3 regions of the Filimonas lacunae genome follow, and region 1 is predicted to be linked to each of the others. Evidence: riboswitches for the same ligand, from Rfam matches in the RefSeq annotation. Region 1 holds a riboswitch; each other region holds the start of a gene.
The links. Region 1 has a riboswitch for cobalamin ahead of FLA_RS26725 (TonB-dependent receptor). Riboswitches for the same ligand answer to the same signal wherever they lie in the genome.

Region 1 (8,163 bases):
CGGTGCAATACATTTTACCGCCATACTGTTTTAAATCATTAGCGCCGTTACCCAGTTTGGTGCCGTTTACTGTTTTATAATAGTTCCAGTCAACGGTTTGCGTGCTTGCATTATAAAAGGCGATAGCACTGCTATCTGTTTCAGAAAAGTTCCCTTCTGTTAACACATATACACCACTAACGGCTGGTGCAGCATCATCTTTTTTAGAACAAGAGAAGAACACAGCAGCTAACATGGGTACTGCGAAAAGTAGCTTTTTCATTTTTGCTTTTTTTACTTTTTCTATTTGGTTATAAAGGCTATATGTGCGGGTATGTCTCCGGCCGTTACCGACCATTTCTTTTTACCCGTTTTATCAAAACAATACAAAGTGCCCGAGCTTACATAATCTTTGGCATCTGTTACAAATATGTCGCGGTTAACAGGGTTTACCGCAATGCCATAAGGCACTTTAATAGACGCTGCCGTTCCATCCGTAATAAAGCTTTTGCTTATAATGGTTTCTGTTTGCACATTCACCAACGCATAGCTGATGGTGTTGGAATTTGTGTTGGCATTCCATTCTGTACTTAACACATAAGCCGAATCGCCTTGTATACAAAGATTACTGGCGCCCAGGGCAAAAGAATCTTTTACGGCATCGGTTTGTGTGTTCACTACAAACAGCCTGGACGATACACCGTAATAACTGCCACGTGAGGTAACATAGATATCGCCATGCCTATCCGCTTTTAAACGATGCAGGTTAATAGCCACATCAATGCGTTTGGTTTCGGTAAAGCTGGCGAGGTCTACTACCGACACGGTACGATCGTAATTAGCAGGCGTGTAGCCACCGGAATTGGCTACATATAATTTACCGTTCACCACCGCCATTTCTTCTGGCTGGCGGCCCACATTCACTTGGCGGGTTATTTGCAAAGTAGCGGTGTCAATTTCAGCCACAAAACCTGCACCTGCATTAGCATTGCCTGCCGTGCTGGCATAAGAGCTTACATACGCCTTGCCATTGTAAAAGGTGATATACCGACAGTTTTGTATGGCAATTACTCCCACACGTTTGGCCGTGGTTACATCCATCACTTCCACCTTATCGCTGAGGTTAATAACGGCGTATAGTTTGCCGCCATATACCTGTATATCATTTCCCACATCCCCCAGCTCTTTGGTGGCAGTGGGGTTTATTTGCGGGTAAATATTGCGATAGTAAACGCCGGTGTTATAATTAAACCTGTCCAGCGATGCTTTGTTCAAACCCATGTCACCTTCATTCAACAGGTAAAAGCCATTGCCTGTTGCTACATCCGGCGATTGCACACTTATCTCTTCCTGTGTAGCCACGGGCGTGTCTTTACGACAAGCCGTTGCCAGCAGCACAATGGCTGCCATCAGTTTCGGGGCTATCTGTTTCATTCGCTTCATGTGTTGTTATCATTAATAATGCACACTCAAAGAGATGCGATAAAAACGTCCCGGCATAGGGAAGTTTCTAACTACATCATAATACTGGTTACATACATTGTTTACTTCCAGCATCAGCCTACCTGTATACTTTTTATACCGGAAGCTTTTGCCTGCTGATACATCATGTGTATACCAGGGTTGCAGGTAGTTGGCAGCAGTATTCTCTTTTTGGAAATACCGCCCACCTGTGTATAAAAAGCTATAGTTGAGCATCCAGGTTTTATAAGTAATGCCAGCTATGGCAGAACCACTGTTCTCAGGTGTATAGATGATCTGATTTTTATAGTAAGGATCGGCAGGGTCGCTTACATCCTGAGCCTGTTGCCAGGTATAGCTGGCACGGGTAGTGAGCTCCCAATGCTGCGCAGGTTTATATACGCCCTGCATACTTACATCCAGCCCCTTAATCTGTACCTTATCCAGGTTCATGATAGTCCAGCGAAACAGCCTTCCGCTGGGGCTGGCAATAATTTTATCTTTCACCCGGTTGTAATAAGCATCCACCTGTGTAGTCAATAATAGTTTGTTAGCGGCCAGGTATTTTGCGTAGGTAATGCCCAGGTTGTATTGTTTGGCAAACTCCGGCTTTAAGCTGGTGTTACCCACTTCGGTATAATAGAGATCGTTAAAAGTGGGCATGCGAAAGATGTTTTTATAAAACGCCCGCACATGAAACGCAGGAGAAGCAAATGGCTGCCACGAAGCAGAGACAGCCGGCGTTAACTCCTGCCTGTTGCCCGCAGGTACGCCCGTACGCACATTTTCATTTACAAACGTAGCCAGTGCGCTGCCTTGTATGTCTATTCGTGCAAAATGCAATTGGCTGGCTAAGGAAGCCAATGTGGTATAACGTGTAGGATAAGCGAAATTATACAGGTTAGCATTCATGCTATTCCGCTGAAAGTCGCCGGATAAAGCCACATCCCAGAAGGAGGTTAATTGATAGTGATTGGCAGCAGAAAAATAGAATTCATTTTGCCGGTAGTAATTATTCAGGTAACCGCTGGTGGTTACAATTTCCTGGTCGTTGTAATGGGTGTAGTCATAAGCATATTTGGCATTCAGCATCAGGCTGTATTTGCCGGTGATATTCTTTTTCCACGAACCTTGTGCAAAAAAGCTTTTATCCCACAGGCGCTGCCCGTGTTCAAACTTATTGGCTACTACTGCCCCGGGAAGGCCGCGTGCCGAGGTATAATAATAGGCTTTTACTTTCCATTCGCTGCTGTCTTTACCCGTGCCATCCAACCCCGCTTCCAAACGCCAGGAGTTTACATCGGCATTGTAGCGGGTGGCGGTGGTATCATATCCCCCTTCCATCGCATACCGGAACGGATAGCGCCCATTGGCATTGGTCCACTCACCACTAAAAGAAGCACTGGTGCGATGAGAAAGCTTTTGTTGCCATAACACCGAAGGATTTACCAGGCCAAACGAACCGGTTTTATATTTCGCGCTCAGATGTATGGTTTCGTTGGCGGCAAATACCGGTTTACGCGATTGCAGGTAAATAGCATTGCCCGATGCAAATGCCTTAGCTGGCTGAAACACCGCATCTTTTTGTCCGCTATACAGCGAAATCTCTTCTATATTATCCAGCGAAAAACGTCCAAGGTCTATCTGGCCGTTCTGAGCATTGCCTAACTGAACCCCATCGTAAAAAACACCCGTATGGTTACTACCCATGCTGCGCACGTTGATGGTTTTAAGCCCCCCCACACCGCCATAGTCTTTTAACTGTATACCCGAGAAAAAGCGAACAGCGTCTGCCACAGATAAACTATTGAGCCGTTGCAGGGTTTCGCCCGACAGGGTTTGTGCAGGCGTGAGTGAAGTAGTGGGCAGTTTGCGAATAGCATTTACCCGCACCTCGGCCAGTGTATCTTTTGCATGCATTACCTGCTGCGCCAACAGGCTTCGGAATGGAAGCATGCCCGCGCTGAGTAAAAGCCACTTAACAGGTACTATTCTTTTCATAATTATTTTACTACAGGCACGACAGCAAAATATCAGGCCGTATAGGTAAATGATAGTTCATGCTTGTATCGTTCCTTTCGGAAAAACGGAATACGGTTTACCGTTGCAGCAGCAACAGCTAACAGGAATAAAAAATAAAAAATTGCTTTTTGACCTTTCTATCCAGCTTCAATCCCCGAAAGCGATGAATATCTATCTGCAACGGGCAGGTCTTCTGACTTGTTTGCTGTTGTATCACCTTCCCATAGCCTTAGTGGCTACAGTGGTATTGTGGAATAAACAGCGGCAATAATGAGTTGCCTGGAAACTTACAGCTGCGGGACAGTTCCGGATTTACACCGGATTCCCTTTTAATACATACCTTCCGAACAGGAAGAAATGTAACCTGATGCGGAGCAAAGGTAATATTTTAACAAAGCGAATACAGGTGAAAATCAACTAAATGTTAACGTTTGGGCAGTGTTTACCTTTAAAAAAAACTATAAAATAACCTTCAAAAGCTTAAATAAGTCGCAATTAGGCAATAAATTTACCAGAATCGACATTATAGTCACGGTATCACCAATTAATAACCCCCAATCAAAAAAGTGAGCTTTGATGAAAAGAGTAATGATTATTGCAGCGGTATGTTTTAGTGCTTTTACATCTATTGCGTTTAGCTACACCAGTAAAGAGAGGTTTACAGACGACAAAAAGAAATTTGCTTCCCTGCTGGGCGATAAAACCGCCAGCGCGCAAGGCCAGAGAATGGCAGACTCTATTTACAGCGGTTTACACCTGGATTCACTGGGTCTTTCACACGACGCATTTTTTGAAGCTTACAAAGGCTATCAGTTCATGTTAAACAAAAACATGCTGAAGAAACCAGAATTATTAACCATTTGTGATTTAAGCCAGAGCAGCACCCACAAAAGATTGTATGTATTAAACCTGAAAACAGGAGAAGTGCTGTTTAATACTTATGTTTCGCATGGTAAAAATTCAGGTAGCGAGTTTGCCACCACCTTTTCTAACCTGAACAGCTCGCACAAAAGCTCGTTGGGCTTTATGGTAACCGGCGAAACTTACAGTGGTAAAGCAGGTTTTAGCATGCGTCTGGATGGTATTGAAAAAGGCATTAACAACAATGTGCGTATGCGTGATGTAGTAATGCACGGCAGTTGGTATGTAAACTCCAACAGGGCAGATGAAGGTCAGGCAATGGGCAGAAGCTACGGTTGCCCGGCGGTTCCTTATGCAGAACACAAGGATATTATCAATGCTATTAAAGATGGCAGCTGTTTCTATATTTATCACACAGACAGCTGGTATCATCACAGTTCTCAGGTATTGAACGCCGATTTCAGCTGGCCAGCTTTACAGCCTGCCCTGGCTGAAAACGCACCAGCAGCTCCCGTAACCACAGTAGCAGCAAAAAGCTAATTATAACCAGTTTCATAATTCACAGGCCAACCTTAGGGTTGGCCTTATTTTTTGCCATAGAAATCCTGCATTTTTTAGCAAAAACCAAAACCAGTTCGTTTTACATAAGCAAAAAACAACAAGTGTAGTTTGCCTATACCCGCACTGAACTCACCCTTATCTCACCCTATACCCGTAAAATAGAATACTTTACTAACCGCCATAGCAAAAAACACATTTTCACCCTACTTATTACAGCATTAAAACATATGATTTAACTGCCATATCCTGCCTCTCTAAATGGATGTGTTAATAAATTAAAAAGCCGGCTGCTAAAAACAACCGGCTTTTTAATTTATTGCTTATCAGCACCTACCACAAAAACGAAACAAAATAGCCTATCAGTTGGCAGGCTGCGCCAACAAAAAAGCCTAAATACACTTCGCGGGTAGAATGATCATTAAGTATTAAACGTGCAGAACAAACAGCACCAGCCACAATCATCACAATCGACACATCTGCGCCCAGGTGGGTTTTGTAGTAGAAACAGGTGAGTAACACACCGGTAAGCACACCAGCTACTCCCATAGCATGCATGCTTATTTTTTCAAAGTTGTTAAAGGAAAGTCCACCTACGGTAGTTAAAAAGATACCCAGGAAGAAGAACTTTAAAACAGCAGGCTGATCTTTAAAGTTTTTACTCAGGTACCACATCCACCAGTAAAAGATCATGATAATGATATAGGGAACAATGCGGTCTTTCTGGGTTTTAAGCCTGATGCCGGAAATGAATTTCAATCTCCACATTAGAAACACCGCTATACCTGGTAAAAAAGCAGTGGTTACAAATACCCCTATCAACCTCAGTTGCAACATTTTACCTTCCAGTCCCGGAAATTCAACCGGAAAACGCTGTATCAGCCAGTAATAAAAGAAAGTTGGCAAAAAAAGGGGATGCGCTACATAACTTAATAAAGTAGCTACCCATTTCACGGGTTTCGGGGCTACATAAGGCGCTTCCGATTCATTCTCAACACTCATCGTCAATGGTTCCATATAATATTAAAGCTCTTTACGTAGCCTGGCCACGGGTATGTTCAGCTGCTCCCGGTATTTGGCAACTGTGCGGCGGGCAATATTGTATCCTTTTTCCTGTAGTAATTCGGTCAGGCGTTCGTCGCTCAACGGCTTACGCTTTTCTTCGCCTTCAATTAAGTCGCTCAGAATTTTCTTTACCTCACGGGTGCTTACTTCTTCACCGCTTTCGGTACTTAACGATTCGCTAAAGAAGAATTTAAGACGGTAGGTACCAAACTCGGTTTGCACAAACTTGCTGTTGGCCACCCGGCTAACGGTAGAAATATCCAAACCGGTTACCTCGGCAATGTCTTTCAGAATCATGGGACGCAGCGAAGTTTCATCACCTGTAAGGAAAAACTCGCGCTGGTAGTTCATAATGGCGTCCATTGTGCTAAGCAGGGTGTGTTGCCTTTGCTTAATCATATCAATGAACCATTTGGCAGAATCTATTTTCTGCTTAATGAACATTACCGCTTCTTTCTGGCGCTTGTCTTTTTTAGCTCCTTTATCGTATTCCTTCAACATATCCCGATAACCTTCGCTGATGCGCAGGTCAGGCGCGTTTTTGGCGTTGAGGGTCAATTCCAGCTTTCCACCTGAATTGAGTATAAAAAAGTCGGGAACAACATAGCTTTCGGCCTTATTAATTTCACCCACGTTGCCACCTGGCTTGGGGTTTAATTTAATAATGGCGTTGATAACTTCGCGCAACTGATCGTCGTTGAGGTTCAGGCCGCGCTGTATTTTTTCGTAGTGCTTTTTAGTAAATTCTTCAAAGTACTTGTCCAGTACCTGAATAGCCAGGTTCACATCTTTACCGGCCACCAATTGTCTGCGCAGTTGCAACAATAAACATTCCCTTAAATCCCTGGCACAAACACCCGGAGGGTCAAATTGTTGAATCTGGTGAATTATTTCCTCAATTTCCTCATCTGAGGCGTCCACATTCTGGCGAAAAGCCAGATCGTCTACAATAGAAGAGATTTCGCGGCGCAGGTAGCCATCGTCATCCAGACTACCTACCACCTGCTCGGCTATTTTAAAACTCTTTTCGTCCAGCGATAACATGCCCAGCTGATCCAGCAGCACATCGTGAAAACTGCTCTCTATTTTAAAAGGCAGTGTTTTTTTCTCATCAGAATCCGGATAGTTGTCGTCGCGCAGCTTGTAATCAGCCACGTCGTCATCGCCATCCGATACATATTCGCTGATATCTATATTCTCGTACTCGTCCTCGCTGCCATCCATCTCATATTCATCCTCACCGCTTTCAAACTCGTCCTGTTGTTCTTCGAAGTTGTCGTCATGACTTTCTTCGGTTACCTCCAGGGCAGGGTTCTCTTCCAGCTCTTCTTTAATGCGTTCTTCGAGGTTGGCAGTAGGTACCTGCAGCAGCTTCATTAACTGAATTTGCTGTGGAGATAGCTTCTGAAGTAATTTCTGTTGTAAAGATTGACTAAGTGACATTCGTTTTCAATATTCCTCTAGGAAATCGTCCGTACAAAAGTTATTGTTTCGCGGTAAATTTACATACTATAAGCCAATCGGATGACGAAAACTCTCATATTACTGATGATAGCCCTGGTGGGTAACAAGACAGTTACAGCGCAAACACCCTCCGATTCCACCTCAAAAGTGCCTGGCAGGGTTATTTTATCGCCCGCAGTATCCTTTCGTCCATTTTCTCCGTTTACCAATTACAATCTTCCGGCCAATTTTTACAGCACCCATCTTCCTTTTTTCTGCGATAAGGAATTAAAGATGGAAAAGCTGTCTGGCATCCCCTTCCGTTTTCGCCTGGGATCGGTGGATTATGTAAACAAACTGGAAGGAAAACATTAAGGTGCCGGAAGGGTTACCCCTTCGCTTAAAGAACGGCGGGTGGCCCATGCCTGCATGCGTTAAGACATAGCGTATACTATAATATTGACCCCGAATTTGGTATTGTCTTCTGCCAGGAAACGTTTGTTGCGAAAATCGTAATCCCACTCGCAACCATAATCCTTATTGCTGTACAGCACCCCTATGCGGCCATTTACCATAATGGCTTTCAGGTAATCGTGTACCAGGTCGTCGCCCCAGCCATTGAGCTCAAACAAAGTATTGGGCGGGCCTTTTTCAAAAGAGAAAAAAGAATGGTACAGCTCGTGCGTGTTGGGGATCTTTTTTAAAGCGCTGCTGCCAAACAAAGCAGTCATCTGCGCTTCAAACGATTTGGCAAACAGGCCGTCAATATCATGA
Region 2 (8,163 bases), 870 kb from region 1:
CGGTAAACCTCAACCGTATTATAGACCGTAACTACTACCCTGTAGAAGAAGCACGCAACAGCAATATGCGTCACCGTCCTATAGGATTAGGTATACAAGGTTTGGCAGATACCTTTATATTAATGCGCTATCCTTTTGAAAGCGAGCAGGCTAAACAACTGAACATAGACATTGCCGAAACCATGTATTTTGCCGCAATGACCGCTTCTAAAGACCTGGCCAAAGTAGAAGGCACTTACAGCTCGTATGAAGGCAGCCCACTAAGCAAAGGTGCATTCCAGTTTGATTTCTGGGGTGTGGTACCAGGCAACAGATGGAACTGGAGCGCACTGCAACAGGAGATTAAACAACATGGCGTAAGAAACAGCCTGTTAATTGCTCCTATGCCAACTGCCTCTACTTCACAAATACTGGGCAATAACGAATGCTTTGAGCCATACACATCCAACATCTATGTAAGACGTGTATTAAGTGGCGAATTTGTTATTGTAAACAAGTTCCTGTTAAAAGACCTGGTAGCACTGGGATTATGGAATGACGAAATGAAGAACAGGATTATTTCTGCCAACGGTTCTATTCAGGCTATTGAAGAGATTCCGCAGGAGATCAAGGAAATTTATAAAACTGTTTGGGAGATCAAGCAACGTACACTGATTGATATGGCAGCCGACCGTGGTGCCTATATCTGTCAATCTCAATCATTAAACCTGTTTGTTCAGCAACCGAACAAGGCTAAATTAACCAGCATGCACTTCTATGCCTGGAAAAAAGGCCTGAAAACCGGTATGTACTACTTACGTACCCAGGCAGCTGCACAAGCAGTTCAGTTTACTGTAGAAAAACAAGGCAGTGTGCAAATGCAGCCTTTAAACAACAGAAACCAGGCTGCAACACCAGCTTCTGATGAAGAGATTACCGGTGCGGCTTGCCCCATAGATGGCAGCTGTGAAGCTTGTAGCTCATAAGCTTACTACTCCTACTAAATATCAAAGGCCCATATCTATCGATATGGGCCTTTTTGGGGGCTGATCCCAAAGGCTAAGCTTTAGAAAAAGAAGCTGTCGGCCCTAAAAAGGTCGGCCCCAACTTTTTTAAGCTGAACCTTTTTAGTCAGCCTAATAGCAGAAAAAACAAAGCGCAACAGCAGCAAGTGTCCTCAATAACTGTTAAAACAGAGTTGCACTTTCCGCCCTCCTATTCTAACAAACGGGCGCTTCGCTTGCACTTACGAGTTGCTCGTCCTATAGGACGAGGTATGGGAAAGCACTTCCAGACACCCGGAGCATGCTTTTTTTATGCTCATTCCATCTGCCAGGCCACCGATTCCTTCAATCCCAACGCGTATTCTAACGTACAGGCAACTGATCTGTTGTGCTGAGCTGCTCGTTCTATAGCGCAAGCAGCTCAGCACAACAGACGAGCAGCTCATCCTATAGAGCAAGCAGCTCAGCACAACAGACGAGCAGCTCATCCTATAGAGCGAGCAGCTCAGCACAACAGACGAGCAGCTCATCCTATAGAGCAAGCAGCTCAGCACAACAGACGAGCAGCTCATCCTATAGAGCAAGCAGCTCAGCACAACAGACGAGCAGCTCATCCTATAGAGCGAGCAACTCGCTCTATAGGATGAGGCTTCGGAAAGCTCCCTTTTTAAAGCAACCAGGCACACCTAACAGCTGTTTTTGAAACAGAGATCCTTGCTTCTACTGCATTTACGGGGTATTCGTTCCTGATCAAATACGTATGATTTTCGTGTATCGGTAAGCATACGCCCCAATACTCTGCCGCCTGCATGTCTTTGGCCCAATGATCTTTTTCCATTAATTGCCTGCCAGTCCCTACCTTTGCCCTGTGTTCTTTGTTATAAGGTCAATTCAGTAAAAGGTTTCCGCCAAAAGCGGGATTAATAAGGAACCGTGTGTAAATCACGGGCAGACGTGCTACTGTAAGTTTATTCCGATGATGGGGTTACACTCTGTCAACGGCTGTACAGCAATCACGCCACTACAGTGCGCAATGGCGCAGTGGGAAGGCGCTCTACAGAAAACAAGCCAGGATACTTGCCTTTTTTATTGTAAATGATGAATGCTTTCACGATATAAAGCGTAGTCAGTAATTGATAAGTGCATAATCAGCCCCTTTATATGGCAGGGCTGTGCTTTGTCTTGTCCTTACTCCTACTCCTCTTTTATCCTGTAAACATTTGCTGGCAAAGAGCATGTTTGAATTGTTTCACGTTAAAACAAACAACATGTTCACTAACATTTTGGGCTACCCACGTATTGGTGGCCACCGCGAACTCAAAAAGGCTTGTGAAAGCTATTGGGCTGGTGAGAGTACACTTCGCGACCTTCAGTTAACTGCAAAAGAGATACGCAGGCATAACTGGCTATTACAGCAACAGGCAGGTATTGACCTGATTCCCTGTAACGATTTTTCGTTTTATGACCAGGTACTGGACATGTGTTTAACAGTAAGCGCCATTCCTGAGCGTTTTCACCCCCTGGTAGAGCAACAGCAGTTTCCGGAAACAGATCTTCTTTTTGCCATGGCCCGTGGCTATCAAAAAGATGGTTATGACATTACTGCCATGGAAATGACCAAGTGGTTTGATACCAACTACCACTACATTGTACCTGAGTTTTATGCCAACCAGCAGTTTAACCTGCTTTCGGACAAAATTGTAAATGAGTGCCGCGAAGCTATCCAGGCAGGGATACAACCTAAACCTGTGATATTAGGACCTGTGTCATTTTTATTATGTGGCAAGGAAAAAGAAGAAGGGTTTCACCGTATTGACCTGCTGAAAAATCTGTTACCTGTTTATAAAAAACTGATGCAGCAGCTGGATGAATTAAACATTCGTACCATACAGTTTGATGAGCCTTACCTGAGCTTAAATCTTACTGACGCGGAACGTAAGGGCGTTGTCTATACCTATAATGAACTATCTAAAGTAACACCACGAATTTCTATTTTATTAGCCAGCTACTTTGAATGTTACGGCGAAAACCTGACCACTGTGTTGGGTTTACCGGTACAAACCATTCACCTGGACCTGGTAAGATGCTCTTCTCAATTAGATGATATTCTGGCAACTGACTTTGCGAAAAGCGACAAAAAGTTATCGCTGGGCGTAATTGATGGCCGGAATATCTGGAAGAACGATTTTGAAAACTCATTGAAGCTGATTCAGAAAGCAGTAGCAGCGATTGGCACCGATCGTATTATGATTGCGCCATCCTGCTCTTTATTGCATGTACCATGCGATCTTTCTTTTGAAACAGCGTTACCCGCCGAAATTAAAAACTGGTTGTCTTTTGCTAAGCAAAAGGTAGAGGAAGTGGTTGCCCTGAAACAACTGGCAACCAACGCTGCAGGTGCCGCCGCCTTGCTGGACGAGAACAAGCAAGCCATTGCCAGCCGCCGCACTTCTCCTTTGATTCACAAAACGCATGTAAAAGAAAGAGTAGCTGCTATTACAGATGCAGATGCCCATCGTAACTCGGTTTTTGCAAGCCGCAGGCAACAACAACAGGCACTGCTAAAGCTGCCTTTGTTTCCTACCACTACCATCGGTTCTTTCCCTCAAACAGCCGATATACGTCAGTTACGTGCACAATTGAAAAAAGGCAGTATTACACTGGAAGCTTATAACACTGCCATTAAAGCTTCGACCGAAACCTGTGTAAGAATGCAGGAAGAGTTGAACATTGATGTGTTAGTGCATGGAGAGTTTGAGCGTAACGACATGGTGGAATACTTTGGCGAACAACTGGAAGGTTATGTATTCACTAAAAACGGATGGGTACAGAGTTATGGCTCCCGTTGTGTAAAGCCTCCGGTTATTTTTGGAGACGTAGAGCGTAAAGCGCCTATGACTGTAGAATGGACCAGCTATGCACAATCGTTGACCAACAGACCCATGAAGGGTATGTTAACAGGCCCTGTTACCATATTGCAATGGAGCTTTGTCCGTGACGATCAGCCACGGGAAACCACTACCATGCAAATTGCACTGGCTATCCGGGATGAAGTAAGCGACCTGGAAAAAGCGGGTATTAAAGTGATACAGATAGATGAACCTGCCATCAGAGAAGGTTTACCATTACGCAAAGAAAACTGGGCCGCTTATCTGCAATGGGCAGTGAAGGCGTTTAAAGTTTCGTCGTGCAGTGTAGAGGACAGCACCCAGATACATACGCATATGTGCTATAGCGAGTTCAATGATATTATCGACAGCATTGCCGCAATGGATGCAGATGTCATTACCATTGAAACTTCCCGCTCACAAATGGAGCTGCTGGACGCCTTTGCAGATTTCAAATATCCGAATGAAATTGGCCCCGGCGTTTACGATATACACTCCCCCCGTGTACCTACCGTACAGGAAATGGAGCAACTGCTGCAAAAAGCGGCGGATGTAATTCCTGTAGAACATTTATGGGTGAACCCCGATTGTGGATTAAAAACCCGCAAATGGCCTGAAACCAAACAAGCATTACAAAACATGGTGGAAGCTGCTGCAAAAGCAAGAGCTAAAGCCGGTGTGGTAGTTGCTTAAGAGGACGTTTTTTTACGGCGGTATTACAGTAGTACTGTAATACCGCTTTTTTATGGGTTATTAATACCAAACCTTATGCTGCAGTTATGAAGTAGTGCATAATGGCATACGGCTGTTAATGCTGCCGCCTCCTGCTTCATAATCGCCAATGTGGCAACATCTACACTCCATAACCTCAGCTCTTGTAACAGGGCTTCTTCTTTACCGGATTTGCATTCCTGCTCCAGGTAAATAATCAGCCTGTTGTAGTATTCCAGGTCTTCCAGCATTTTAGCAGGAGATAAAAATTCTTTATTCATGGGTGTAAGCCCTATCACTTCCAGCATATTTTCATCGCCCGCAAAATCGTACACTGTATAATGGTACTGATCCTGTATAAGATCGTGAAACAGATCTCCCATAGATAGTATATACAGTTTGTAAATATCAGCGCTTTGGTTGGGCTCAAACTCTTTAAATCCCGATGCTGCCGGGATATATAACACCTGGAAATAGCTAACTGCCATAAAAATATTACTCCCTATTGAGTGATTTAAGATATCCAGATATCAGCAATAGCCGCCCCCCTTACCTAAGGGTAGTTGCAAAATGGCATAGTTTTTTTCTCCATTGGCTAAAAGCCCTATGCAATTCAACATCGACAAATTCTATGATAAAGCTTATGACTGGCTTATCACTTTTGGCCCGAGGATTCTTATAGCTATCCTCGTTTTTCTTGTGGGCCAATGGCTTATACGCATTCTGAAAAAGAGAACTGCCAGCACTATGCACAATAAGGATGTAAACCCTTCTTTACGGCCTTTTATGCGCAGTATGATTACGGCCGCCTTACAAATAGTGCTGATATTGCTTGTGATGCAGATTCTGGGAATTCAGCTAACCATTTTTGCAGCATTGGTGGGCGCTTTAGGCGTAGCTGCTGGCTTAGCACTAAGTGGTACCCTGCAAAACTTTACCAGTGGCATTCTTATACTGATTATGAAACCCTTTACAGTAGGCGATAACATTATTGCACAAGGCCAGGAAGGTACTGTAACAGATATCAGGATCTTTTATACCGTGTTAACCACCTACGATAACAGAACTGTCATTATTCCTAATAGTAAGTTATCTAACGAGCTGATTGTAAATCTGAGCAGTGAAGGCAAGCGCAGGATGGACATTGAAATAAAAGTTCCCTTTACTGTTGATTATGTAAATTCAGAAGGCGTGTTAAAACAGGTAATTGCAGAAAATAAGAAAGTGTTACAGGAGCCCACCCCACGTGTAGGCGTATCTGCAATAGAAGGAGATGGCTATAAGATTATTGTAAATGCCTGGGTAGATGCGCATGGTTTTCATGATGTTCGACTGGCCTTACAGGAAAAACTGATCGATGGCCTTAAACAGCAAGGAGTAAAACTGCCGGGAATGTAAATGTAGCCGGGTTTTACAGGTGTTCCTTTTTAAAGGCCCAACATTGTTGATAAAATTCTACAGCCATTCCCGGTATTCCGGCATATTAGGGCCCAAACAGTATGCATTGCAGGTATTTAGCCTGTTTTTAGTATGTTTGTATAAAGCCCTCCCTATGTCCATAAATCTTGATCAGATTATTACTATTACATTTACGCTATTTGCGGTAATAGATATTGTAGGGTCCATTCCGCTGCTTATTTCCATGAAAGAGAAAATGGGTGGGCTACGCGCCATGCCTGTTACCATTATTTCCGGCGTTTTAATGATCTCTTTTTTGTTTGTAGGTCAGCAGTTTTTGAAAATACTGGGCCTGGATATCCGGTCTTTTGCTGTAGGCGGCTCTATTGTAATATTCCTGCTGGGCCTGGAAATGGTGCTGGGGCATGAAATTTTTAAAGCAGATGCGAATGCCAAATCAGGCACATTTGTGCCTATTGCCTTTCCTATCATAGCTGGTAGCGGAACTCTTACTACCATCATGTCGTTAAAAGCCAACTATGGAGAATTGTACATTGTAATAGGAGTTGCCATCAACCTTGTTATAATTTACACGGTATTGCGTTCTTTAGTATGGCTGGAGAAAGTGCTTGGCGAAAACGGCCTTACTGCTGTCAGAAAGTTTTTTGGGGTGGTGCTTTTGGCTATTGGGGTGAAAATTTTTGCCACTAACATCTCGTCATTTGGCAGTTTGACAAAATAAATGCAGCCTTTCAGCTCATTTTAATAATAACTATATGTTTATTTAACCTTGAGATTTCATTAGCGAGGTCAACTCAACTATTTTTGTATCTCTAATTCTAAAAGAAAGAACTCCCTATAACTATGAATCCTGATAATTCTCTTTTTCCCAAATTATTCATCATAGAAGACGACCCTTCTATTCAAATGGTTTTGAGCAAATTTTTGTCAAAAACCTTTGAATTAAACGTATTTGGCAGCGCTGCTGATGCTTTATCCTTTTTACATCAGGGAAGCATCCCCGATATTATCATTTCAGATTTAAATATCCCGGAAATCAGTGGTCTGGAATTATTAAAGCAGGTAAAGTCGAGCGGTTTTTTCAAAGACATACCTGTGGTAATGCTATCTGGCGAAGACAATAGTGAAACCCGCATTAAGTGTTATGAAGCAGGCGCTGAAGATTATATTGTGAAACCTTTTAGCCCTAAAGAGCTGGAGGTGAGATTGAAATTAATACTAAAAAGAAACGGCAAACTGGTTGCCTGAAATTAAATGTACCGTATGACCGACGCTCCTGTTCAAATCGCCGGTTCTGTAATAGCAGCAATTAATTGCTCTGCTGATGTTTCAGAGCAGTTATCGGCCGCCTTCCCTGATCTCCAGTTTTTACACTTTCCCAACGAAACCGAGCTGGTTTCCAGATGGGAAAAACAGCGCATCAATATCAGCTGCATTATCACGCAAAGTGAAATTATAGCACCCGCAGGCGTTTCTTTACTAGGCACCCTCCAAAAGAAAAAACTGCCCGTAGTGCCGGTAGTTATTTTATGCGAACATGCCAATAGCAACCTGATGCAGGTAGCTTTAAAAGCAGGTGTGGCAGATGTATTTACGCTTCCCTTTCATTTAGAAGCCGTTCAAACACGTATTGACTTCCTGTTAAAGCATGGACACCTTATTCATAACCGGCCACAAAACCAGCAGTCCAACCTTTTTAAAGAATATAAAACTCCTTTAGGTAAAAGAATTTTTGATATTGTGTTTGCAGGTGGTGCATTGTTGATGTTGTCGCCTGTATTCCTGGTGGTATTCCTCGCTTTAAAGCTGGAATCGAAAGGCCCTGTTTTTTACTATTCCTACCGGGTAGGTAATGGCTATAATATTTTTAAGTTTTACAAGTTCAGGTCGATGTATGTCAATGCCGATAAAAGGCTGAAAGACCTGAAACACTTAAACCAATACGATAAAGCCAGTGAAGAAGAAAGCACAGATGTGTTTACGGAAACGCTTTGCGATGATTGTATAAAAGCAGGCAGCAAGTGTCAGTTTCCACTGTATTCTGATAAAAATACCTGGTGCGAGAAACAATACCGCAACTCTAAAAAATCGGCTTCTGGCTCTGCTTTCTTTAAACTGAAAAATGATCCACGCATTACCAAGGTGGGTAAGATATTGCGTAA
Region 3 (8,163 bases), 880 kb from region 1:
CTGCAGCAATGGAAACAGGCAGGCGTTAACCGGTTAAGCATAGGCATTCAATCTTTTTTTGAAGAAGACCTGGCCTGGATGAACCGGGCACATAATGCCACCCAGGCTAAAGCGGCTATTGAACTGGCACAAGCTGCCGGGTTTGATAACATCACCATCGACTTTATTTATGGTGGCCCCACTTTATCGGACGAACATTGGAAACAAAATGTACAAACAGCCATAGCGCTGGGCATTCCCCATTTGAGTTGCTATGCGCTTACTGTGGAACCTAAAACAGCTTTGGAAAAGATGATTGCCCAACATAAAAAAGAAGATGTTGACACTGATAAGCAGAGCCGGCATTTTGATCAACTGGTGCAATGGGTTACTGCTGCGGGTTTTGAACACTACGAAATTTCCAATTTTGCCAGGCCCGGCTACCGTAGCAAACATAACAGCAATTACTGGGCAGGTACCCATTATTTAGGTGTGGGCCCTTCCGCACACTCTTTTAACGGCATTAGCCGCCAATGGAATATTGCGAATAACACCTTGTATACACAAAGCCTGGAAAAAGGCGAAGTTCCCTTTGAAGTAGAGTATCTAACCACCAAACAGCAGTTGAATGAATATATTATGACCAGCCTTAGAACTATGGAGGGGCTTCATTTAAAAAAGATACAGGAAATTCAACCGGGGCTGGCGGGCGAAAAAACGGTAGAGCAACTGAAAAAAGGAGCAGCCAAATACATACAACAAGGATTGATGCTGCAACAGGAGGATACCCTTATAATTACCAATGCAGGCAAATTTTTAGCCGATGGTATAGCAGCAGACTTGTTTTGTTAGCGCCTGCTTATACCAGGGCTGCTTCTATTTTAGCAAATCCTTCTGCCGCCGGCAAATGCTCCCACAATATCTCGTAAATGGTGGCCGCAACGGGCATCGCCACTGCAAACTGCTGGTTGGTATGGAATACGCACTTGCTGGCGTTATACCCTTCTGCCACCATGTTCAGTTCCAATGTAGCTGCTTTTACAGAATAGCCTTTCCCAATCATGTTTCCAAACATACGGTTGCGGCTGTATAGCGAATAGCAGGTAACCAGCAAATCGCCCAGGTAAACAGAAGCGGTATAGTTAATGGCTTCCCGTTCTACACCAACAGGGTAATGTTCGATAGACCGTTGTAAAAAACGGTTCATCTCATTGGCTGCGTTAGCGATATAAACACTTAAAAAGTTATCTCCGTATTCAAGGCCATGTGCAATGCCTGCCCCTAATGCGTAAATATTTTTTAATACTGCTGCGTACTGCGCCCCTACCACATCGTGATTTACTACAGTATTAATGTAATCAGTGTGGAAATAAGCCGCTATTTCAGCTGCTGCATTTTCATCTAATCCGGAAAAAGTAAGATAAGAAAGTTTTTCGGCCGCCACTTCTTCTGCATGGCAAGGCCCTAGTACTGTAAAGTAATGATGAATATCTAATTGAAACTTTTCGGCCAGGTATTCATGTAACAGCTGGTTGCTGCCAGGTAAAATTCCTTTTACCGCCGAAACCACCTTTTTGCCAGCAAAGGCATCTGCGGGCAAAGCCTGCAAGGCATCATGTACATAGGCAGATGGAACTGCTATTACTATTACATCAGATTCGGCAACCACCTGCTTAACATCGTTGTACATGTTAAGCAGGGTGTTATCGAAATAAGCAGAGCTTAAATAATGAGGATTATGGTGTCGTTGGCGAATGTGCTGCACCGTATCTGCATTACGCACCCACCAGGCAATACAATGTTTGCCATCCGTTAATATTTTCGCCAGCGCCGTAGCCCAACTTCCACTTCCTATTATTCCAAACTGCATAACACGCCTGTTTAAACCAATAAATCAGGCGACAAACATAGGGAGATTTGTCTTAATTCTTTTTAAAAGTCTGAACCAGCTCACTTTTCGGAACTACTTTCACTTTAGTACCCTGCTTCAGCTGCTTGTTCACCACATCATAAGGACCGCTAATCACCTCATCACCTGGCTTCAGGCCTGTTTTTATTTCAATATTATTGATATCCTGTATATCAGTGGTCACTACCACCTTTTTAACAGTACCATCCTGCTGTAGCACAAACACCACTTCCTGCAAGTCATCTTTATTTACTTCGTCGTCGTTATTGCCAGAGGTGCTAGCTTTATCTGCATTATCTTTTTTCTCCTTTTTGTCTTTCCCTGCCGCATCATCACTGTTTTTATCACGCGTGGTAACCGCATTCAATGGCACTGACAAAGCCTGTGCATGTGTTTTGGTTTGAATATCGGCGCTGGCAGTCATATTAGGCCGGAAAGGGAAAGCCTTGCCTTTCACCAGCAAATCTTTATAACTATCCTGCAATAACCGGATATGCACCTGGTAATTGGTGATAGTAGTTGAAGAAGATGCCGAACTGGTAGTGCTGGAAGATGCGCTGGAAGGGTTGGCTATTTTATATACAATTCCTTTGAACTTCCTGTTATTATAAGCATCTACCTGAACAATAGCGCTGTCGCCTATTTTCACTTTAGGAATATCATTTTCGCCTACGTCTACCTGTACTTCAATGCTGTTTAAATCGGCAACACGCATCATTTCTGTACCGGTCATCTGTGCAGTACCCACTACTCTTTCGCCTTTCTTCACCAGCATTAAACTTACCACACCATCCATAGGAGCTGTAATAGTAGTTCTGCTTACATCTTTACTGGCCCTGTTTAAACTAGCCTGGGCACTTCTCACACCTGCCAGGTTTGCATTAATGTTATCCTTTGATGCCTGATAATTGGACTGGGCAGAAAAGTAAGCCTGTGATGCCTGCTCAAATTCAGATTGGGAAATCACCTTTTGATCCAGCAATGTTTTTTGTCTTTTATAAGCCGCTTCTGTCTGGTCCAGTGTAGCTTTCAATGCTCCCAGCTGTGCTTTCGCATTAGCTACCTGTGCTTCTGTTTGGGAAACGGTAGCCGCTGCCTGGTCGCGCTGTGAAGCATAGATATCTGCATAAATGCGCGCCAGCATTTGTCCTTTTCTCACGGTGTCGCCTTCGGCAATTGTGAGCTCTACAATTTCGCCGGAAATATCAGAGCTTATTTTCACTTCTACCTCGGGATATACCTTACCGCTGGCTGTTACCGTTTCTGTAATAGAACGTACAGCAGCCTTCTCCGCTGATACTTTTGTCCCTTCGTCCTTACCCAACGCTCCACTTTTTTTAAGAACTACCAGTAAGATGACCAACACCACCAGTGTACTGATAATCCATATTGCTTTTTTACTCATATACAAAAACAGTTTCTAGGATCATTGAATTATAATTTAAGCCCCTGCCCTTTGTAAAACTCCAGCAATTTCATGCGAAATACATATTCATACTGGTTGCTTAACTGTTGCAGTTTGGCTTTAAGTAAGTTGTTCTGGTTAGTAAGTAAATCTATTGAACTCAATAGCCCTACTTCATATCGTTTAGTGGCAAAGTCATATGCTTTTTGTGCAGAAGCTACGCTTCTATCACCTGCATAAAATTTTTGCATTGCCGATGTTGCATTCACGTAAGCTTTATAAATATTCTGTTGCAAATCCTGATTTGCCTGTGCTTTTTGCAGTTGCAATGTTTTCAAATCCAGTTGCGAACGCTGATAATTGACTTTATAAGTGTTGCCTGAATTAAAGATGGGCACACTTAGCGTGAATCCTATGGACTGGTTAAAATTCTGATCCAGCTGAGAACCATATCCATCCCACCATTTGCCAAATGATTTACGGGAATAAGAACTGGAATAAACCGGTGTTTGCACAGGATATATCTGGCCATTTATATCCGTAAAATAAGGCAAATAATCATAACCGGCTATCGTATTAGTAGCAGACTTCAATGAACTGGAAAAGCGGGACGTAAGGCTATAACCCAGCGATAAAGAAGGATACAATTGCGATTTATACGCTGCAATTGTTTTTTCAGCTCCTTTTATTTTAAGTTCATTTACTTTTTGCAGCGGCTGATTGTTTAAAGCCAGTTGATATACAATATCAGGCTGCATATCTGCAATATTTTCCAAAGGAATTTGTTCCATAGGAGGCGTATCTACCTCAAAGGCATCTCCTGCTTCTATGTTAAGAAGTGCCTTCAAAGAAAGCACGTTTTGCTCAAAAGTAGCTCTGGACGTAATCAGCGCAATACTATCTGTTGCCAGCTGCGATTCAATTTCTGCAAGGTTGAGTTCAGGTAACGCACCTGCATCTACACGGCTTTTGGTATCCTTATATTGTGCCAGATCCTGCTTTATCTGAACTTCTGAAATATTGATCTGCTCTTTAGAAGCTACTACCTGCAAATAATAAGTGGCAACATTCATAGATACATCATTAGCGGCCCGTTCTATATCCTTTAAAGCAGCTTCTGCATTAAATCTGGCGGCCTGAATGCTGTTTTTGAGCTGTCCAAATCCAAATACCTGTACACTCCCCTGCAATCCATAATTCTGATACAATAATTGTGTGGTAGTAAATTGGTTGGTAGTAGGATCAATAGAACGCCCAAACTGTGTCCCCAATCCTGTAGAAAACCCAAGACTGGGAAACCGGTTCATTCTGGCCTGCTTTAGTTGCAGTTCACTAATGCGGGCCTGTACATCGGCCTGCTTAACAGAAATATTATTTTTTACCGCGTATTCCACGCAACGGCGAAGGTCCCATTTTTCCTGTGCAAACAACGCAAAGGGCATTGCAGCAGCCAATAGAATCAGTAAGCGCTTTCCCATGTAACAAAAATAACCGAATAGCCGGCATGTTTCTTAAAACTTGATGAGCGGAAGTTGAACGGGTTTTGCGGATGAATATGATCAGTTTTGTACTTCGCTTTTCAGAATATTCAGCTTAATAGCAATATGAACGATCAGGGTAGCTGCACAACACGCTCCAAAAAGTGCCGCAATCAGAATGGTATAATATTGAATGGTCCACTCCAATGTATTTTTAGTTTGCGTAAAAAAGCTGGCCTTTTTTCCTGCCGAACCTTCAAACAAAGACACCCTCACAGTGCAATACTCATTTTCAGAATTGAAATTCCCCAACTCTACACCTAACTCCTGCAATTCCTTTTCTATCTCCAGAATTTTATCATGTAGGGTAACAAAGTCGGAGATTACGCCGCTTTCCGATTTCAGTTCCTGTAAAGAGGCCAGTGTTTTTTCCAGTGACTCCCTTTTTGCGTTCAGCTGGCGGTACTCATTGGTTTTATCCACTTTTACCACTTCCCGCTCTTTTACGGTGCCTATTTTTTGAATAGCCGTATAAAAACTATCAAAGGCAGATGGTACTACACCAATAGATAAATGTAACTGTCGGCTACCTTTATTTCCCACACTTTGCTCGTATTGTATTACGGCACTAAATTGTTTGGTTGCACTATCCACCGCAGCAGCATCTGCATCAAATTTGGTAGTACGGGTTTGTACCGTAGCTGTTTTTTCATATTTCTGGTTATCGGCCCAATCAGGCGCACTTACCCGTTTCCCACCCTTTTCCGATGCATAGTTTTTTCTTAACTCCCCTATACTGCTAAAGAAATCAGAATCGGCCACCCAATTGTTTCTCTCTACGGAGGAAACCAGGTAGCCATATGACAGCCTGAAAACAAATAATACCAGGAAAGGAATGGTGAGATATATGATTACTTTTTTAGTTCTGCGCTTGAATGTTACATTCATTGGTTAAGATTTTAAGGTTGAAAGCTGAAAGTAACGGAATTTGTTTGTTCTTAATAACACAGGTAAACCCTTTTTATACAGGTGGCATCCCGGAAGCAGAAGTGTATATTTGCTATAGCAGTTAACCTGGTTTAAAGTACAATACGAATGCCTATACATGAAAACAAAATATGTCCCCGCTGCCAGCAGCCCTTTGAATGTAAAGTAGGCGATGTAAGCAACTGTCAGTGTAACGGATTACACCTTACCCAAGCCGAACGCGATCATATTGCACTGAAATACAATGATTGCCTTTGTATCGGTTGTATGCGGGAACTCAAAAACAAATACACCTTATTCAAAGAAAAATTCTTCCCCGATTTTCAGTAATGCCCCTTCTATGTTTCACCCTTGAATAGGGGAATTTTTACCAAATGCCTATGCAGTGAGGGTTCTGTTTATTGTGTAAAAAGTATGCACACCCTGTTTATAAGTTTCTTTCCCATTACCTGTTTTCTGCCCGAGATTGCAGGAACATTAAGGCACTATGCTATCCGTCTTTAAAGAGGAACCGGGTGAGATTCCCGGGCTGTGGCGCAACTGTGTTTTCCGTTTTGCATGGAATTAGTCAGATACTCGGCCTTAATGATATTACTGACAACCCTTACGCTCATAAGCTTGTCGGAGTTTAGACACCATAACATTGTACAATTCCCCCCGTACAGTCATAGGATCTTACACTCTGCCCGGTTAAGAAATATATTGATACTCATTTGATTATATTATAAATGGCCCGGTTTATGGAAACAGAATTATTACTACAGGAGAACAAGGAACGGTTTGTTTTATTACCCATCAAGTACCCTGCTATATGGGAAATGTATAAGCAGCATGAAGCCAGCTTTTGGACCGCAGAAGAAATTGATTTGTCGCAGGACTTAAAAGACTGGGCTGGAATGAATGAAGGGGAACAGCACTTTATTAAACATGTATTGGCATTTTTTGCAGCCAGTGACGGTATCGTAAACGAAAACCTGGCGGTGAACTTTATGAGCGAGGTGCAGCTGCCCGAAGCACGTTGTTTTTATGGTTTCCAGATTATGATGGAAAACATACACTCAGAAACCTACGCCTTATTAATTGACACTTATATTAAAGACCCGGCCGAAAAAAATAAGCTGTTCAACGCTATTGAAACTGTACCTGCGGTTACTAAAAAAGCACAATGGGCACTGCGCTGGATTGAACAGGGCTCTTTTGCCGAACGCCTGGTAGCTTTTGCAGCGGTGGAAGGCATCTTTTTCAGCGGCAGCTTCTGCTCTATTTTCTGGTTAAAGAAAAGAGGATTAATGCCCGGCCTTAGCTTTAGCAATGAATTGATTTCGAGAGATGAGGGCCTGCATTGCGAATTTGCCTGTTTACTATATAGCATGCTTAGCAATAAGTTATCACAGGAAAGGGTTACGGAGATAATTACAGATGCCGTGCGTATTGAAAAAGAATTTATCTCAGAATCATTACCTGTAAGACTGATTGGCATGAACGCCGATTTGATGAAACAATATATTGAGTTTGTGGCCGACCGGTGGATTACTGCACTGGGCTACCCTAAAATATTCAACGCCACCAATCCCTTCGACTTTATGGAAATGATCTCTTTACAGGGAAAAACCAACTTTTTTGAGAAAAGAGTGGGTGATTACCAGAAAGCGGGTGTGAATAGTTCGAAGGAGCAAGAGATCTTTTCAACAGATGAGGATTTCTAATATACATGGAACAATAATTGAGCGCTGAGAACAACGAATAACAAACCAATAACTCTAACACAAAATTCTGTAACCTATGTTCGTTATAAAAAGAGACGGCAGAAAAGAATCAGTAAAATTTGACAAGATTACAGCTCGTATTGAGAAACTGTGTTACAGTCTCAACAGCAAATTCATAGACCCCACTAAAGTGGCTATGAAGGTAATTGAGGGACTTTATGACGGTGTTACCACCACAGAGTTAGATAACCTGGCTGCAGAAACGGCAGCTTCGATGAGTACCATTCACCCGGATTACAGTTTGCTGGCATCCCGCATAGCCGTAAGCAACCTCCATAAGAATACCACAAAGTCGTTCTCCATCACTATGGGGGAGCTATATAATTATGTAGAACCTAAAACCGGGCTAAAAGCATCCTTACTGGAAGATGAAGTATACGCCGTAATCAGCAAGCATTCGGCATTGCTGGACAGCACTATTATATACGACAGGGATTTTGCCTTTGACTACTTTGGCTTTAAAACCCTGGAACGCAGCTACCTGCTGAAACTGAACGGTAAAGTGGTAGAGCGCCCGCAACATATGTACATGCGCGTGGCAGTAGGTATACACCTGGACAATATAGAAGAGGTGATTAAAACCTATAATCTGATGTCGGAAAGATGGTTTACCCATGCTACCCCTACCTTATTTAATGC

Region 2: it holds a riboswitch for cobalamin, as region 1 does, so the genes downstream of both, metE (5-methyltetrahydropteroyltriglutamate--homocysteine S-methyltransferase) here and FLA_RS26725 (TonB-dependent receptor) in region 1, are expected to answer to the same signal.
Region 3: it holds a riboswitch for cobalamin, as region 1 does, so the genes downstream of both, FLA_RS30405 (ribonucleoside-diphosphate reductase small subunit) here and FLA_RS26725 (TonB-dependent receptor) in region 1, are expected to answer to the same signal.

Annotation. Positions count from the first base shown of each region.
Region 1 is NZ_AP017422.1:6,780,825-6,788,987, forward strand. Features, by position in the region: gene FLA_RS26715 (YncE family protein) at 1-262, opposite strand, end outside; gene FLA_RS26720 (YncE family protein) at 283-1,413, opposite strand; gene FLA_RS26725 (TonB-dependent receptor) at 1,435-3,441, opposite strand; cobalamin riboswitch at 3,629-3,845, opposite strand; gene FLA_RS26730 (murein L,D-transpeptidase catalytic domain family protein) at 4,039-4,863, shown strand; gene FLA_RS26735 (hypothetical protein) at 5,215-5,898, opposite strand; gene rpoN (RNA polymerase factor sigma-54) at 5,905-7,389, opposite strand; gene FLA_RS26745 (hypothetical protein) at 7,471-7,764, shown strand; gene FLA_RS26750 (DUF4159 domain-containing protein) at 7,824-8,163, opposite strand, start outside.
Region 2 is NZ_AP017422.1:7,649,310-7,657,472, reverse strand. Features, by position in the region: gene FLA_RS30400 (ribonucleoside-diphosphate reductase subunit alpha) at 1-965, shown strand, start outside; cobalamin riboswitch at 1,866-2,082, shown strand; gene metE (5-methyltetrahydropteroyltriglutamate--homocysteine S-methyltransferase) at 2,252-4,564, shown strand; gene FLA_RS30390 (hypothetical protein) at 4,615-5,070, opposite strand; gene FLA_RS30385 (mechanosensitive ion channel family protein) at 5,189-5,980, shown strand; gene FLA_RS30380 (MarC family protein) at 6,135-6,722, shown strand; gene FLA_RS30375 (response regulator transcription factor) at 6,845-7,249, shown strand; gene FLA_RS31995 (sugar transferase) at 7,265-8,163, shown strand, end outside.
Region 3 is NZ_AP017422.1:7,658,267-7,666,429, reverse strand. Features, by position in the region: gene hemW (radical SAM family heme chaperone HemW) at 1-831, shown strand, start outside; gene FLA_RS30430 (NAD(P)H-dependent glycerol-3-phosphate dehydrogenase) at 839-1,849, opposite strand; gene FLA_RS30425 (efflux RND transporter periplasmic adaptor subunit) at 1,902-3,293, opposite strand; gene FLA_RS30420 (TolC family protein) at 3,323-4,771, opposite strand; gene FLA_RS30415 (DUF4349 domain-containing protein) at 4,853-5,719, opposite strand; gene FLA_RS30410 (cysteine-rich CWC family protein) at 5,867-6,088, shown strand; cobalamin riboswitch at 6,222-6,357, shown strand; gene FLA_RS30405 (ribonucleoside-diphosphate reductase small subunit) at 6,499-7,464, shown strand; gene FLA_RS30400 (ribonucleoside-diphosphate reductase subunit alpha) at 7,541-8,163, shown strand, end outside.